DNA from 2 places in the Streptomyces sp. CA-243310 genome. Region 2 is predicted to be linked to the other one. Evidence: riboswitches for the same ligand, from Rfam matches in the RefSeq annotation. Region 2 holds a riboswitch; the other holds the start of a gene.
The links. Region 2 has a riboswitch for glycine ahead of gcvP (aminomethyl-transferring glycine dehydrogenase). Riboswitches for the same ligand answer to the same signal wherever they lie in the genome.

Region 1: another riboswitch for glycine. It lies ahead of gcvT (glycine cleavage system aminomethyltransferase GcvT); the one in region 2 lies ahead of gcvP (aminomethyl-transferring glycine dehydrogenase).

The regions. Positions count from the first base shown of each region.
Region 1 covers NZ_JBNJMF010000001.1:1,624,932-1,633,474, reverse strand. Annotated here, with positions in the region: gene ACQEVM_RS07710 (enhanced serine sensitivity protein SseB C-terminal domain-containing protein) at 1-717, opposite strand, end outside; gene ACQEVM_RS07705 (enhanced serine sensitivity protein SseB) at 802-1,554, opposite strand; gene ACQEVM_RS07700 (AAA family ATPase) at 1,618-2,283, opposite strand; glycine riboswitch at 2,504-2,607, shown strand; gene gcvT (glycine cleavage system aminomethyltransferase GcvT) at 2,790-3,905, shown strand; gene gcvH (glycine cleavage system protein GcvH) at 4,017-4,400, shown strand; gene glyA (serine hydroxymethyltransferase) at 4,418-5,689, shown strand; gene ACQEVM_RS07680 (L-serine ammonia-lyase) at 6,158-7,540, shown strand; gene ACQEVM_RS07675 (SsgA family sporulation/cell division regulator) at 7,770-8,177, shown strand; gene ACQEVM_RS07670 (AMIN-like domain-containing (lipo)protein) at 8,308-8,543, shown strand, end outside.
Region 2 covers NZ_JBNJMF010000002.1:1,215,422-1,223,964, forward strand. Annotated here, with positions in the region: gene ACQEVM_RS23000 (DUF5999 family protein) at 119-307, shown strand; gene gcvP (aminomethyl-transferring glycine dehydrogenase) at 403-3,288, opposite strand; glycine riboswitch at 3,486-3,584, opposite strand; gene ACQEVM_RS23010 (PRC-barrel domain-containing protein) at 3,698-4,090, shown strand; gene ACQEVM_RS23015 (DNA polymerase IV) at 4,087-5,613, opposite strand; gene ACQEVM_RS23020 (MerR family transcriptional regulator) at 5,670-6,314, opposite strand; gene ACQEVM_RS23025 (bifunctional nuclease family protein) at 6,498-6,971, opposite strand; gene ftsR (transcriptional regulator FtsR) at 7,024-7,785, opposite strand; gene ACQEVM_RS23035 (FHA domain-containing protein) at 7,805-8,543, opposite strand, start outside.

The DNA of each region.
Region 1 (8,543 bases), on a different contig from region 2:
GCGGTCATAGAAGGGGCGGGTCTGCGAACGCAGCCACATCGCGACCGGGTCGTGCTCGTCGGCCAGCGCGACGGTGCACACCGGAACGCCCTCGGGGACCGCCCCCACCGACTGCCGCATCATCTCCCGGACGGACTCCAGCGCGGGCGCGGAGGCGTCGTACAGGTCGAGCCCGACGGCGAGGTACGCCGATCCGAGCGACGGCTGCACCCAGGCCCTGCGGAGCGAGCGGACGGCCGGCGTGCGGTGCGCGTGCTGGGTCAGCAGACCGTAGAACTGCGGGAGCTCCAGGGCGGGCTCCGACAGGCGCAACGGTCCGGCGGGCATCCGGTCGAGGCCCGTCGCGATCCGGCGGAGGTCGGCCCAGGGAAGCCCGAGGCCGCCGCCCTGGGCGTGGGGGTTGAGCCACAGCCCCCAGCGGTCCGGGTAGAGGGCGCGGGCGATGTCCCGGCCGGTGACCACCTCGTAGCCGCGGTTCCAACCGCTGGCGGCCAGTTCCTGCGGGGAGGTCACGCAGGGCGCGTATCCGAGCCCGTCGACCTCCATCCCCCCGTACTGGGCGTCCGGGGAACCCGGCTGCCCCTGCCACAACAACATCCACAGCCGGCCCTCGGCCAGGGCATGCAGAAGCGACTCGTAGCTCTCGTAGCGCCCGGGAGTCACCTGGCGCAGCATGTGCTCGACCTGCCCGGCCGCGGCCGTGCCTGACGCACTCACCCGGTACCCCTCTTCGTCCGCCCGTCGTCCACCCGTTACCCAGGCCACGCGAGCGGCCAGGAGATGTCATCAGCTTAAGCGGCCCTACGGGAGGTGGAAGGGGCGCACACGCTCACGAATCCACTCCGTGACCGGGTCCTCGGCGGCGTCCAGGAGGATCAACTGCACCGGCCAGGGCGACGGCACCCGGGCCAGCGCCCGCCCGAGCGCCTCCATCGGCGCGTTCCGCGACCCGGGATCCCATCCCACCAGTCGGACACCGATGTACAACTCGGGCGCTCCGCCCTCCACGCTGGCCAGGCAGCGGTGCGCCGCGGCCACCACGCCGGTGGCCCGGAACTCCTCGCCGGCCGCGGCGAGGAAGTCCACCGGGTCGTCCTGCCAGTCGGGCTCGTAGAGGCGGACGCGGCCACCGGTGGCCGGGCCGTCGAGCGCGGTCCGCCCCGTGCGGCACAGCTCCGCGACGGCGGCCGGGGGCAGCGGGACGCCGACGGCTCCCTCGGGGTTCACGGCGAGGCCGATCTGCGGCGGCAGGCCGCGGGCGAACTCCACGGCGGGGGCCACGGCGAAGTCCATGCCGGGGCCGACGCAGAAACGGAACTGGGCCTCGGAGCTGTAGACGGGGACGTACGCCTGCCCGCCGATCTGCATCGTCGGGAGGGTCAGGTCGGCGGCGTCGGGCGCGCCACCGGCCGGCAGCGGCACCCAGAGCCGGCTGCGGCCGAGGACTTCCAGGATCCGCGCTCCCGCGTCCGCCGCTCCCAGCGCCGCCCCGAGCACCTGCTCCAGCTCGTTGTCGGGCCACCCGCCGCCGTGCATCCACGCCTCCGCTGCCATCGCCACCGTTGCCGTGCCGAGGTTAGTGGGTCCGCGGGGACCCCCCTCGCCCGGGCCCGCGCGTCAGGCGCCGGGGGCGGGCGCGGGGGCGAAGGTGATGCGGGCGATGCCCGAGGCGGCGGCGCGGTCCAGGAGGACCACCGACGCGCAGCCGTGCGGGAGGCTGCCCGACTCGGCGTCGCGCAGGAGCCGGTCCGCCGCGCCGCGGTGACGGGAGAAGGCGTACGCCGACACCCGCCGGCCCCGCGCCTCCTGCCCGGCCAGGGCCTCCTGCGGGGTGGTGTCGAGGAGCAGCAGGTGCAGGGACCGGTTCCGGCGTCGGGCGAAGCGGGCGAGCAGCCCCCGCACCCAGGTCTGGGTGCCGCAGTCGTGGACCACGACCGATCCCCCGGAGCGCAGGGCCCGCCACAGGCCCCGGTAGTGCGCGACGCGGACCAACGGTCGGTAGGTCGCGTAGGGCAGCGCTTGCGGCATGCGCCGCTCCCAGCGTTCGCGGGTGTCCTGGGAGTCGATGCCGCCGGTCGCGGCCCGCTTGATCAGGGTGCTCTTGCCGCCGCCCGGCAGTCCGGACACCACGACGATGTCCCCGTCGGCGAAGTCGAGCGCGCGCGGTCCGTGTGCGCCCCGGCCGCGCAGGTCGCGCACGGCGGTGCCGCCGGCCCGGGCCGGCCGCTCTCGGGCGGCCCGCTGCGCGGGCACTCCCGCCACGGTCCCCGTCGTCGTCAGCACTCCGAATCTCCGCACCGCCACAGTGATCGCCTCCCCGATTCGGGTCGCGAGGACCCTTGCCCACTGAGTGTAAAGAGACGGTAATCCGGCATGCCCGGTTCCGGTGGGCCCGGCCGGGCCCGGTCACGGTCACGCACGGTCTTTCGGGCCCGCACACCCGCCGCGGGCCGTCGCGTGCAATGATGTGCGCCATCTGGACACCAACTGCATACCGGCCGCTTGAATCCGCGCGGGAGAGTCCCGGCAGGCCGTGAGGTCGTGCCCGGGCGCCGAAGGAGCAAGTACCTCCCTTGAATCTCTCAGGCCCCGTACCGCGTGGATGAGGCAGATCTGAAAAGCGAGCCGCGCCGCCGTCCCCGACGGCATCGGCGTGTGCTCCACCCAAGGTGCAAGTCGACGACGCGCCCCGTTTGCGCGGGAACTCTCGGCGAACCTCTCAGGTTCCGATGACAGATGGGGAGGATCGTCCTCGTCATGTCATGCCCTGGGACCCGGGAGCCACACCCATGAGCACTGCCCCCCGTCTGACCGCCCTCGACGCGCTGCACCGCTCGCTCGGTGCGACCATGACCGACTTCGCGGGCTGGGACATGCCGCTGCGCTACGCCAGTGAGCGCGACGAGCACAACGCCGTGCGCACCAAGGCCGGTCTCTTCGATCTCTCCCACATGGGCGAGATCACCCTGACCGGCCCCGAGGCCGTGAAGGTGCTCGACTACGCGCTGGTCGGCAACATCTCGACCGTCGGCGTGGGCCGGGCCCGCTACACGCACATCTGTCAGGAGGACGGCGGGATCCTGGACGACCTGATCGTCTACCGCCTGGGCGAGACCGAGTACATGGTCGTCGCCAACGCCTCCAACGCCCAGGTCGTCCTGGACGCGATCACCGGGCGGGCCGCCGGCTTCGACGCCGAGGTCCGTGACGACCGCGACGCGTACGCGCTGATCGCCGTGCAGGGCCCGGAGTCCCCCGGCATCCTGAAGTCGCTGACCGACGCCGACCTGGACGGCCTGAAGTACTACGCCGGTCTGCCGGGCACGGTGGCCGGGGTGCCCGCGCTGATCGCGCGGACGGGTTACACCGGCGAGGACGGCTTCGAGCTGTTCGTCTCCCCGGAGCACGCGGTGCAGTTGTGGCAGGCGCTGACCGAGGCGGGCGCGGGCGTCGGCCTGGTCCCGGCCGGTCTGTCCTGCCGCGACACCCTGCGCCTGGAGGCGGGCATGCCGCTGTACGGGCACGAGCTGACCACCTCCCTCACCCCGTTCGACGCGGGTCTGGGTCGGGTCGTGAAGTTCGAGAAGGAGGTGGACTTCGTCGGCCGCAAGGCGCTGGAGGCCGCCGCCGAGCGCGCCGCCGACAACCCGCCGCGCAAGCTGGTCGGCCTGATCGCCGAGGGCCGCCGCGTCCCGCGCGCCGGGTTCCCGGTCGTCGTGGACGGGCAGGTCGTCGGAGAGGTCACCTCGGGCGCCCCGTCGCCGACGCTGGGCAAGCCGATCGCGATGGCGTACGTGGACGCGGCGCACGCCGCGCCCGGCACCTCCGGTGTCGGCGTGGACATTCGCGGTACGCATGAGCCGTACGAGGTCGTGGCGCTGCCGTTCTACAAGCGGCAGAAGTAGTTCCGCCCCTTCCCACGCACGTCGTCGCCGTCCGGAGGTCCGTGCGGCGCCGTCTCGGCATTCAAGACCACCGGTTCACATCCACTCCCCCGCATCCAGGAGAATCAGGCCATGAGCAACCCCCAGCAGCTGCGTTTCAGCAAGGAGCACGAGTGGCTGACGGCCGCCGTGGACGGCGTCTCGACGGTCGGCATCACGGAGTTCGCGGCCAACGCGCTCGGTGACGTCGTCTACGCCCAGCTCCCCGAGGTCGGCGACACGGTGACCGCGGGCGAGACCTGTGGCGAGCTGGAGTCGACCAAGTCGGTCAGCGATCTGTACTCCCCCGTCACCGGTGAGGTCGTCGAGGCCAACCAGGACGTCGTGGACGACCCGTCGCTGGTGAACTCGGCTCCGTTCGAGGGTGGCTGGCTGTTCAAGGTGCGCGTCGCGGAGGAGCCGGGCGACCTGCTCAGCGCCGACGAGTACGCCGCGCTCACCCACTCCGACAACTGACACCCCAGGGGATCTTGATGTCCGCACTGAACACCCCGCTCCACGAGCTCGACCCGGACGTCGCCGCCGCCGTCGACGCCGAGCTCGTACGCCAGCAGTCGACCCTGGAAATGATCGCGTCGGAGAACTTCGCTCCGGTCGCCGTCATGGAGGCCCAGGGCTCGGTCCTGACCAACAAGTACGCCGAGGGCTACCCCGGCCGCCGCTACTACGGCGGCTGTGAGCACGTCGACGTGATCGAGCAGATCGCGATCGACCGCATCAAGGCACTGTTCGGCGCCGAGGCCGCGAACGTCCAGCCGCACTCCGGTGCGCAGGCGAACGCCGCCGCCATGTTCGCGCTGCTCAAGCCGGGCGACACGATCATGGGCCTGAACCTCGCCCACGGTGGTCACCTGACCCACGGCATGAAGATCAACTTCTCCGGCAAGCTCTACAACGTGGTCCCGTACCACGTGGATGCGTCGGGCGAGGTCGACATGGCCGAGGTCGAGCGCCTCGCCAAGGAGTCCAAGCCGCAGCTGATCGTCGCGGGCTGGTCCGCCTACCCGCGTCAGCTGGACTTCGCCGCCTTCCGCCGCATCGCGGACGAGGTCGGCGCGTACCTGATGGTCGACATGGCGCACTTCGCCGGTCTGGTCGCCGCGGGTCTGCACCCGAACCCGGTGCCCCACGCCCACGTCGTGACCACCACCACGCACAAGACCCTCGGCGGTCCGCGCGGCGGTGTCATCCTGTCGACGCAGGAACTGGCGAAGAAGATCAACTCCGCGGTCTTCCCCGGCCAGCAGGGTGGTCCGCTGGAGCACGTGATCGCGGCGAAGGCGGTCTCGTTCAAGGTCGCCGCCTCGCCCGAGTTCAAGGAGCGCCAGGAGCGCACCCTGGAGGGTGCGAAGATCCTCGCCGCCCGTCTGGTCCGGGACGACGTCAAGGCCGTGGGCGTGGACGTCCTCACCGGCGGCACCGACGTGCACCTGGTCCTGGTGGACCTGCGCGACTCGGAGCTGGACGGTCAGCAGGCCGAGGACCGCCTCCACGAGGTCGGCATCACGGTCAACCGCAACGCCATCCCGAACGACCCGCGGCCCCCGATGGTCACCTCGGGTCTGCGGATCGGCACGCCGGCCCTCGCCACCCGCGGTTTCGACGCCGAGGCCTTCACCGAGGTCGCCGAGATCATCGCGGAGGCACTGAAGGCGCCCTCTCCCTTCGCGGAGGCCGACGCCGAGGCCCTCAAGGCGCGCGTCTCGGCGCTCGCCGCGAAGTTCCCGCTGTACCCCACGCTCTGACGTGGTGCGCTAGAACCCCACGGGTCGGGCCCGGTGGCTGTCTTCCGCAGGCACCGGGCCCTTCTCATGACCGCGGACCCGGCCGACCGCGACCGGTGTCCGGCCCGGCCGACCCGTCCGTCCGTCCGTCCGTCCGTCGAGAAGAGGACCGGTGGACCGGGGAAGGTCCGCAGCGGTGCCGCCCCCGGGGCGGACACATGGCCTTGCTCACGTCCGTCCGGCCCGTCGCCCGGCCACCGGGCTCCACCGCGCACGTCCGCACGGCCGGAACCCGGCCCCTGACCGGCCCGAGGGCGGGAACGTCGTACCGGAGCGCGAACCGAGCCGCGCCTGACCGTCACCCGCGCGCCCCGTCCGCCCGCCGGCTTGTTCACGTCCTCGCGTTAAGCTCGGCTGCCGGACAAAATCCGACCAATCCGCCTCTCCTGCCCCCTCCCACCCCACGAGCAGACAAGGGAGTCCGTCACCGTGGCCATCTCCGTCTTCGATCTCTTCTCCATCGGCATCGGCCCGTCCTCCTCCCACACGGTCGGCCCGATGCGGGCGGCGCGCATGTTCGTGACCCGCCTGAAGAAGGACGGTGTCCTCGCCCAGACCGCGTCCGTCCGCGCGGAACTCTTCGGCTCCCTCGGCGCGACCGGCCACGGCCACGGCACGCCCAAGGCCGTCCTGCTGGGACTGGAGGGGCACTCCCCCCGCACGGTGAACGTCGAGACGGCGGACGCCGAGGTGGAGCGCATCCGCCAGAGCGGCCGGCTGCGGCTGCTCGGCGCCGAGATAGGCGAGGCCCACGAGATCGCCTTCGACGAGCCGAACCAGCTGATCCTGCACCGCCGGCGCTCGCTGCCGTACCACGCGAACGGCATGACGCTCTTCGCGTACGACGCCTCCGGCACCCCGCTGCTGGAGAAGACGTACTACTCGGTGGGCGGCGGCTTCGTGGTGGACGAGGACGCGGTCGGCGAGGACCGGATCAAGCTCGACGACACGGTGCTGAAGTACTCCTTCCGCTCCGGTGACGAGATGCTGCGGCTGGCGAACGAGAACGGCCTGTCGATCTCCTCGCTGATGCTGGAGAACGAGAAGGCCTGGCGCACCGAGGAGGAGATCCGCGCGGGCCTCCTGGAGATCTGGCGGGTCATGCAGGCCTGCGTATCGCGCGGCATGTCCCGCGAGGGCATCCTGCCGGGCGGTCTGCGCGTCAAGCGCCGCGCCGCCGGCACCGCCCGTCAGCTGCGCGCCGAGGGCGACCCGCAGGCGCACGCCATGGAGTGGGCGACGTTGTACGCGATGGCCGTCAACGAGGAGAACGCGGCGGGCGGCCGTGTCGTCACCGCCCCCACCAACGGCGCCGCGGGCATCATCCCGGCCGTCCTGCACTACTACATGAACTTCGTGCCGGGGGCCGACGAGGACGGCGTGGTCCGCTTCCTCCTCGCGGCGGGCGCGATCGGCATGCTCTTCAAGGAGAACGCCTCGATCTCCGGCGCCGAGGTCGGCTGCCAGGGCGAGGTCGGCTCGGCCTGCTCCATGGCGGCCGGTGCCCTCGCCGAGGTCCTGGGCGGCACTCCCGAGCAGGTGGAGAACGCCGCCGAGATCGGCATGGAGCACAACCTCGGCCTCACCTGTGACCCGGTCGGCGGGCTGGTGCAGATCCCGTGCATCGAGCGGAACGGCATGGCGGCCGTCAAGGCGGTCACCGCCGCCAAGATGGCGATGCGCGGCGACGGCACCCACAAGGTTTCCCTCGACAAGGTCATCAAGACCATGAAGGAGACCGGCGCCGACATGAAGGTGAAGTACAAGGAGACCGCTCGCGGCGGTCTCGCGGTCAACGTCATCGAGTGCTGACCCGAGTCTCCGCCCGGCGCCGCGCGCGCCGGCCCGTCGAGCCCGCCCTCCGGCCGGAGGGCGGGCTCCCGCGCGTCCGGGGGCCGGCGTCCGCCCCGCGCCGGCGCAAGACGGGCCGAGCGGCCCGTCCGGGTCGGGACCTTGGACCCCCGGATGCGGGGAAGGCGTGGGGTTAGCTTGCCGGAGGGGCAGGAAACACCCCCGCCGACAGAGAGGCGCACCCCCCACCATGACGATCACGGAGCACCGCGTCCTCCCCCTCCGCCTGGAGGCCGCGACCACCCCCATCCCGGTACGGGGGACGTTCGTGTACCGCACCGACCGGCCTTACGAGATCGCCCTCGACTTCGAGGGGGCCGGGGTGCACATCGCGCGCTGGGTGTTCTCCCGGGATCTGTTGCTCGACGGGCAGACCCGCGCCACGGGCGAGGGCGACATACAGGTCTGGCCGCGCTGGAAGGCCACCGAGCCGCGGATCTTCCTGGCGTTCAGCAACGGCGAGCAGGGGTGTGTGATGTCCGCCCGGGCGAAGGACGTCCGGGCCCTGTGCCGCCGGCTCGTGGAGCTGGTGCCGCGCGGGCAGGAACGGCGGCACTACGACCTGGACGCGGAACTGAGCGCGCTGCTGCCCGGCTGACGGCGCGGCTCGCGCCCCCGTGCCGAGCCCCCGCGCGGCTCGTGCCCGATCCGGTGCAACCACGGGCGCCCGGGAAGTGTCTTCTGTTGTGACACCGCTGTCCCCGTCTCTGAAGAATCGGGGGGACGTCATGCGTCCGCCACGTCGCCGTCAGGTCACCGCACTCGTCACGGGCACGCTGCTCGCCGCCGGAATCGGCCTCGCCGCACCGGCCTCGGCCGCCACCCGCACCCTGTCCACCACGCTGGTCACCAATGCCCGCTTCGGCGGTCACTGCACCTTCGACCGGCTCGTCGTCGACCTCCAGGGGTCCGCTCCCCCGGTCACCGTCACACCCGTTTCCCAACTGGTCTACGACGGGTCCGG
Region 2 (8,543 bases):
CGTGGGGGAACACTGAGGGACATGCTCCCCGCAGGCGCGGGGATGACCCAGGGGGACGGCCATGAATCACGCATCGAGCCGTAGCACACAGACCACATCGCAGCGAAAGAACGCATCCATGTGCCAGCACCAGCCAGCCTGCCCGACGTCAGACTCCGCCGACAGGGAGGCCGCGCTGCCGGTGGCCAACCACCCGGAACAGGGCTGGAGCCTGCTGTGCAACGGCGTCCTGCTCTTCGAGGACACCGGGGAGCTGTTGCCGGACGGCCAGATCATCGCCCCGCACCGGCCGCTCGCGGTCGCCTAGACGGGACGACAGGGGACACGGGGAAGGGGCCGGTCCCGGAGCATCGCTCCGGGACCGGCCCCTTCCTCATCGGCTCACACCGCCACGATCACGACTCAGTTGTCGTACTCGTCGAGCGGCGGGCAGGAGCACACCAGGTTCCGGTCGCCGAAGGCGCCGTCGATCCGGCGCACCGGCGGCCAGTACTTCTCGGCGGCCGTGACCCCGCCCGGGAAGACGGCCTCGTCGCGGGTGTACGGGTGGTTCCACTCGCCACCCAGCGCCGCCGCGGTGTGCGGGGAGTTGGCCAGCGGGTTGTCGTCGAGCGGCCATTCGCCGCCGGCGACCCGCTCGATCTCGGCACGGATGGCGATCATCGCGTCGCAGAAGCGGTCGATCTCGGCGAGGTCCTCGGACTCCGTCGGCTCGATCATCAGCGTGCCGGCGACCGGGAACGACATCGTCGGCGCGTGGAAGCCGTAGTCGATCAGGCGCTTGGCGATGTCGTCGACGCTGACGCCCGTGGCCTTCGACAGCGGACGCAGGTCGATGATGCACTCGTGGGCGACCAGGTTGCCGGGACCGGTGTAGAGCACCGGGTAGTGCGGCTCCAGACGCTTGGCGATGTAGTTGGCGCCGAGCACGGCCACCTGGGTGGCGCGCTTGAGGCCCTCGCCGCCCATCAGGCGCACGTACGACCAGGAGATCGGCAGGATGCCGGCCGATCCCCACGGGGCGGCCGAGATCGGGCCGACGCCCGTCTCCGGACCGGCGGTCGGCTGGAGCGGGTGGTTGGGGAGGTACGGGGCCAGGTGCGCCCGGACACCCACCGGGCCGACGCCCGGACCGCCGCCACCGTGCGGGATGCAGAAGGTCTTGTGCAGGTTCAGGTGCGAGACGTCGCCGCCGAAGTGACCCGGCTTGGCCAGACCGACGAGGGCGTTGAGGTTCGCGCCGTCCACGTAGACCTGACCGCCGGCGTCGTGCACCTGGGCGCAGATGTCCGCGACGTGCTCCTCGAACACACCGTGCGTGGACGGGTAGGTGATCATCAGCACGGCGAGTTCGTCGCGGTACTGCTCGATCTTGGCGCGCAGGTCGTCCGCGTCCACCTCGCCGTCGTCGGCGGTCTTGACGACGACGACCTTCATGCCGGCCATCACGGCGCTGGCCGCGTTCGTGCCGTGCGCGGAGGACGGGATGAGACAGATGGTGCGCTGCTCGTCGCCGTTCGCCCGGTGGTACGCGCGGACGGCCAGCAGACCGGCCAGCTCGCCCTGGGAGCCGGCGTTCGGCTGGATCGACACCTTGTCGTAGCCGGTGACCTCGCAGAGACGTTCCTCCAGCTCGTTGATGAGCGTGAGGTACCCCTCGGCCTGCTCGATCGGCGCGAAGGGGTGCAGCTGCCCGAACTCGGGCCAGGTGACCGGCTCCATCTCGGTGGTCGCGTTGAGCTTCATCGTGCAGGAGCCCAGCGGGATCATGCCGCGGTCCAGCGCGTAGTCCTTGTCCGAGAGCCTGCGCAGGTAGCGCAGCATCGCGGTCTCGGAACGGTGCTGGTGGAAGACCGGGTGGGCCAGGTACTCGTCCGAGCGCAGCAGGCCCTCGGGCAGGCTCTCGGGGGTGATCTCGTCCAGCGCCTCGATGTCCGCGGTGACGCCGAAGGCGGCCCAGACGGCCTCGACGTCGGCGCGCAGCGTGGTCTCGTCACAGGAGATCGACACCAGGTCGGCGTCCACGCGGTACAGGTTGACCCCGCCCGCGCGGGCGGCGGCGACGACCTCGCCGGCCCGGCCCGGCACCCGGACGGTGAGGGTGTCGAAGTACGAGCCGTGCACGACCTTGACCCCGCCGGCCGCCAGCCCCGCGGCGAGCACGCCCGCGTAGCGGTGGGTCCGGCGGGCGATCGTCCGCAGCCCGTCCGGACCGTGGTAGACGGCGTACATGCCGGCCATGACGGCGAGCAGCACCTGCGCGGTGCAGATGTTGCTGGTGGCCTTCTCGCGGCGGATGTGCTGCTCACGCGTCTGGAGCGCGAGGCGGTACGCCTTGTTGCCGTCCGCGTCCACGGAGACGCCGACGAGGCGGCCGGGGAGCGAGCGGGCGTGCTTGGCCTGGACGGCCATGTAGCCGGCGTGCGGTCCGCCGAAGCCCATCGGCACGCCGAAGCGCTGGGTGGTGCCGACGGCGATGTCCGCGCCCAGCTCGCCCGGGGAGGTGAGCAGGGTCAGCGCGAGGAGGTCCGCGGAGACGGTGACGATGGCACCGAGCTCGTGCGCCTGGTCGATGACCGGCTTGATGTCCCGTACGGCGCCGGAGGCGCCCGGGTACTGGAGCAGTACGCCGAAGACGCCGCGCTCGGCGATCTCGGCGGGGATGCCCTCGGACAGGTCGGCGACCACGACCTCGACGCCCGTCGGCTCGGCACGGGTCTCGATCACGGCGATCGTCTGCGGCAGCGCGTCCGCGTCGATCAGGAAGACGCCGTTCTTGACCTTGCCGACGCGGCGGGCCAGCGACATGGCCTCGGCGGCGGCGGTGCCCTCGTCGAGCAGCGAGGCCCCGGAGGTCGGCAGGCCGGTCAGGTCCGCGACGACGGTCTGGAAGTTCAGCAGCGCTTCGAGGCGGCCCTGCGAGATCTCGGGCTGGTACGGCGTGTAGGCCGTGTACCAGGCCGGGTTCTCCATGACGTTGCGCAGGATCACCGGCGGCGTGAAGGTCCCGTAGTAGCCGAGACCGATCATGGACGAGAGGACCTGGTTGCGGTCGGCGAGCTCACGGAGCTCGGCGAGCACCTCGGCCTCGGTCCGCGCCTCGGGCAGGTTCAGCGCCTCGGCGCTGCGGATCACATCGGGGACCGCTGCGGCGGTCAGTTCGTCCAGGGAGCCGTAGCCCACGTGGGCGAGCATCTTCGCCTGCGCCTCGGCATCCGGGCCGATGTGGCGCTGCTCGAAGGGGATGCCTCGCTCCAGCTGGGAGAGCGGAATGCGGTTGGCGGTCATGACGGAGGCCTCCTGGTCGTATGACCTGCGAGGGGCACCACGGCGCGGGCACCCGAACGGCCTCCCCCTCTGTCATCTCAACCTGAGAGCTTCACCGGGTCTCCTGGGGTTCGCCCACGAGATCCGGCTTTCACCGTCGGTGAGGAGAGGAACCGGCACACATCATCCGGTACCCGCCCCTGCTTTCCAGAGTGGCCTCACCACGTGCGGTACGTATGCCTGAGAGATTCCGGGGAGGATTTGCTCCTTCGGCGCCTCCGTCACGTTCACTCGGAGGACTCTCCCGCACAGGGTCGACAGCCGTCACCCAGCCTACCAGCGAGGTTCCGAACCCTCCCTCGAGTGGCCCCCTCTCCGAATATGCACTTCTGTAGTGAATACGGAGGAGTTGCGACCATGTGGAGGGACCGTGCAGACCGACATCGATCCGCGCAGCCTGATCGGCCGCAAGGCATTCGACCGCAACGGAGCCAAGATCGGAACCGTGGACGAGGTCTACCTCGACGATGCCACGGGCGTACCGGAATGGGCCGCGGTCCGGACGGGCCTGTTCAGCCGGGACGCCTTCGTCCCCCTGGAGCCCAGCGAGATGGTCGGGGACACCCTTCGGGTCCCCTTCGAACGATCCCTGATCAGGGACGCACCCGACTTCGGCGTCGGTCGCCACCTCTCTCCCGAGCAGGAGCTGCAGCTCTACCACCACTACGGACTGGACGTGACCCTGCCCACGGAGTTCCATCACCCGCCGCCCCCGCCGAAGAACACCCCCCGCGACTTCGGCCGGCTCGCGGGCGAGGGCTAAGGGGCCCCCGCGCCACGCGGGCGCGCCCGCTCGCCCACCACTCCCCCTCCGTCTCCCCCGACCAGCGGCAACGGATCGGACGGCTCCAGCTCCGGATCGTCCACCTTGAAGGTGCGCACGCGCCCGGGCGGCGATCCCGGCCGCTCGAACCGTACGGTCACCCGCCCGACCCCGCTGCCCTGGACCCACCCCGGCCCGTACACCGCGTGCCGCACGTCGCTGCCGGCCGGCCAGAACCGCCCGAGGGCGATCACGGGCTCCCCCGGCGTCCCGACGGCCCCGTCGCCCTCCGTGCCCCGTGGGGCCTCTCCTGCCCCCGCCGGATCGACCGCAGCCCCGTCCGGGGCCCCGGCACCGTCCGCCGCGTCCCCACCCGACGGCTCCGGGTCCTCCGCCACCGGATCCCCGGCGGGCCCGACCGCCTCCGCGCCCTCCTCCGCCTCGGCCTCGGCCTCCGCCTGGGCGAACAGGTCCTCCTGCGTGTAGTCCGCGAGCCCCGTCACCCCGACCCCCAGCAGCCGCACCCCGCCCGTGGTGTCCACACCCTCCAGCAGCCGCGCGGCAGCCTCCCGGACCACTCCCGGATCGTCGGTGGGCCCCCGCAGCGTCTCCGAGCGCGTCAGAGTCGAGAAGTCGTAGCGCCGTACCTTCAGCACGATCGTGCGGCCCGAGTGCCCGGAGGACCGCAGCCGCCCCACACACCGGTCGGCGAGCCGCTGCACCTCGCCGCGGATCCGGACCCGGTCGTGCAGGTCCACGTCGAAGGTGTCCTCCACCGAGACCGACTTCGCGTCGCGTTCGGCGACCACGGGGCGGTCGTCCAGTCCCAGCGCCATCCGGTACAGCCCCAGCCCGTGCGAGCGCCCCACCATCCGGATCAACTCGTCCTCGCCGGCCTCGGCCAGCTCCCCCACGGTGGTGATCCCGGCACGCCGCAGGTGCTCCCCGGTGACCGGACCCACACCGGGCAGGGTCCGCACGGTCATCGGCGCGAGGTGCGCGCGCTCGGTCCCCGGCTCGATCAGCAGCAGCCCTGCCGGCTTGGCCTCCTCGGAGGCCACCTTGGCCAGCATCTTGGATCCGGCGAGCCCCACGGACCCGCTGAGCCCCGTCGCGGCCATGATGTCGGCCCTCAGCCGCTCCCCCGCCGCCCGGGCACCGGCGGCGTCGAAGGCGATCCCGCCCGCCTCCAGGTCCACGAAGGCCTCGTCCAGGCTGAGCGGCTCCACGAGGGGCGACAGGGCCCTCAGAAGCCCCATGACGCGCTCGCTGACCGCTTGGTAGAGGCGGAACCGGGGGGTGAGGTAGGCGCCGTTCGGGCAGAGCCGTCTGGCCTGCGCCGTCGGCATCGCCGAGTGCACACCGAAGCGCCTGGCCTCGTAGGAGGCCGTGGCCACCACCCCGCGCGGCCCGAGCCCGCCGACGATCACGGCCTTGCCGCGCAGACTCGGCTTCGACGCCTGCTCCACAGATGCGTAGAAGGCGTCCATGTCCAGATGCAGGATGGTCGGCGCGGCTCTCACAGCCCCGATGCTGCCCTACGCCTCTGACAATCCCGCCGGGAGCCCGCCGGGGCGCCTCAGACCGCCCGGTTGCGGCGCGCCGCCAGCTCGTCCGCGGGGTTCTGCCCGACCAGTGTCTCGCCGGTGTCGATCCGCTCGCCGTGGAGCTGGGACAGCGCGTTCTCCACGTCCCGCCAGACCACGCCGATCGCGATGCCGAAGACGCCCTGTCCACCCTGGAGCAGGCTGACCACCTGATCTGGCGAGGTGCATTCGTAGACGGTGGCGCCGTCGCTCATCAGCGTCATGCGCTCCAGGTCCGAGAACCCCCGCTCGCGCAGGTGCTGCACGGCGGTGCGGATGCTCTGCAGCGCCACCCCGGTGTCCAGGAAGCGCTTGACGATCTTGAGGACCACCACGTCCCGGAAGCTGTACAGCCGCTGCGTGCCCGAGCCGTACGCGGGTCGGACGCTCGGCTCCACCAGCCCGGTCCGGGCCCAGTAGTCCAGTTGCCGGTAGGTGATGCCGGCGGCGGCGCACGCCGTCGGCCCCCTGTAGCCGATCTGCTCGGGCGCCTGCTCCTCGCTCACCGGTCCGACCGGCGTCGGAACCGACTCCGGCTGACGGCGCGCGGAACCCGCCGCACCGCCGTGCAGCGGGTACGGCCCGCCGTCACTCCGTGCGGGGATGCCCCCGGTCGTACCGTCGCCCGTGATCCTCACGCCGACCCTCCGTCCTTGACCTGCCTCCTCGAAGGTAGGCAGTCACCAGGGGTGCGTCAACGATCGCCACACTCGGCACGCCGAGTGATAATCACCCTGAGAGTGGTTTCCCGTGTCCCTTTACGGGGAAAGGCTACTCGAATGGGCTGAATCTTCACGGAGGGTGACACGGCGCGCGCCGCCTCACTGTGGCCCGGTGCCGAAGTCCTCGGGCGAGATCTGGTCGAGGAACTCGCGGAACTTCTCCACCTCGTCCTCCTGCTCATCGGGGATGGCGATGCCCGCGTCGTCGAGCACGCCGTCACTGCCGTAGATCGGCGTTCCCGTCCGCAGGGCCAGCGCTATGGCATCGGAGGGCCGCGCGCTCACCTCGACCCCGCTGGCGAAGACAAGCTCCGCATAGAAGACGCCCTCCCGCAGATCCGTGATCCGAACCTCGGTGAGCTCCTCACCGACCGCTTCCAGCACGTCCTTGAACAGGTCGTGCGTCAGCGGACGGGCAGGGGCCATGCCCTGTTGAGCGAAGGCAATGGCGGTCGCCTCCCCGGGTCCGATCCAGATGGGGAGGTACCGATCGCCTCCCACTTCACGCAGGAGCACGATCGGTTGGTTGGAGGGCATTTCCACCCGGACACCCACAACGTCGAGCTCGTTCACACAGCAACCCTAGGACCTGCCCGGCAGGTTTGGGTAGTCGGGCTCCCCCTGGTCAGTTGAGCCGGACCCCGAGGGCGGTCTGTACCAGGGCTTCGTGGAGCCGTACGGACAACCCGGCGAGCTCCCTCATGGTGGCCTCCGCATGGGCCCTGGTCTGCGGGTTGCGGTGCCGGCGCAGTGGGGCCACGAGCTGTTCGACCAGACCGGCCTCCCGATCCGCGGCCGCTTTCATGGCGCGCAGATGGCGGGGCTCAAGCCCGAATCGACCGAGACCCGCGATCAACCGGGCCACGGTGACCGTCTCGGCGTCGAATCCGCCGTCCGGCGCCTCGGTGATGAGCCCGTACGATTCCCACTCGCCGAGCTGCACCTCGTCCACCTCGGCGGCGGAGATCAGCTCGGCGCGGCCCACCCGGGCCGCGGTGGAGCGCTCTCGCCCCACCTCGCCGTACACGGCGGCGGGGCTCGCGGGGTCGACGGAGTCCCCGTGCATGGTGGGCGACGGGATGCGGACCTGCTCGCCGCGGTCGAGCGCGTCGAGCTGTTCGCGAATGACCTTCAGCGGCATGTAGTGGTCCCGCTGGAGGCGCAGGATCCGGCTCAGCCGATCGACGTCGTCGGTGCTGAACTTGCGGTATCCGGAAGGTGTGCGCCGGGGCTCGACGAGCCCCTCCGCCTCCAGAAAGCGGATCTTCGAGATCGTGACGTCGGGAAACTCGTCACGCAGCATGGTGAGCACCGTGCCGATGCTCACCAGCCGCCCGGCCGAGGCGGCGGTGCCGTTTCCGGCACCGCCTGTCGGGGTGCGCAGCATGGGACCTTCCCTTGACGGGTCAGATGCCCCGCAGGCTCGCGTAGAAGACCAGCCGGTACTTGCCGATCTGCACCTCGTCGCCGTTGTGCAGGGCGACGGAGTCGATCGGCTCTCGGTTCACGTACGTGCCGTTGAGGCTGCCCACGTCCGAGACGGTGAAGCCACCGTCCTGGCCCCGGCGGAAGTCGACGTGCCGCCGGGAGACGGTGACGTCGTCCAGGAAGATGTCGCTCTGCGGGTGCCGGCCGGCCGTGGTCAGTTCGCCGTCCAAGAGGAACCGGCTGCCGGAGTTGGGGCCGCGCCGCACGATCAGCAGAGCGGAACCCGGGGGCAGCGCTTCCACCGCGGCCTGGGCCTCGGGAGAGAGCGAGGACGACACGTGCTGTTGCCCCGAGACCTCGGCCTCGTAGGCCTCGAGGCCCGAGATCGAGATCGTGGACGTGGTCTCCGAAGCACGCTCCGGCGTCAGACCCGGCCGCAGCGGCGCGCCGCAGCTGGAGCAGAACCGGCTGGCCGCATCGCTGCGGTGCCCGCACCTGCTGCAGATCTGCTCGGCCGACATGGACGGCTCCTCGCGCCGCGGCTGCCCCGCGGAGGCATTGGTGGCATACGGGTCGGAGGCAAACCCTCCACCCGCACTTGAGGTTGATGGTTCACCGAAACCTATGCGGCCGGTACCGGCAGGGTCAACAGTCGACGCGCCCTGCGCACCCGAAACATCACCCGAGCCGGCGACCTCGTCGCGGAAGAGCGGCCGG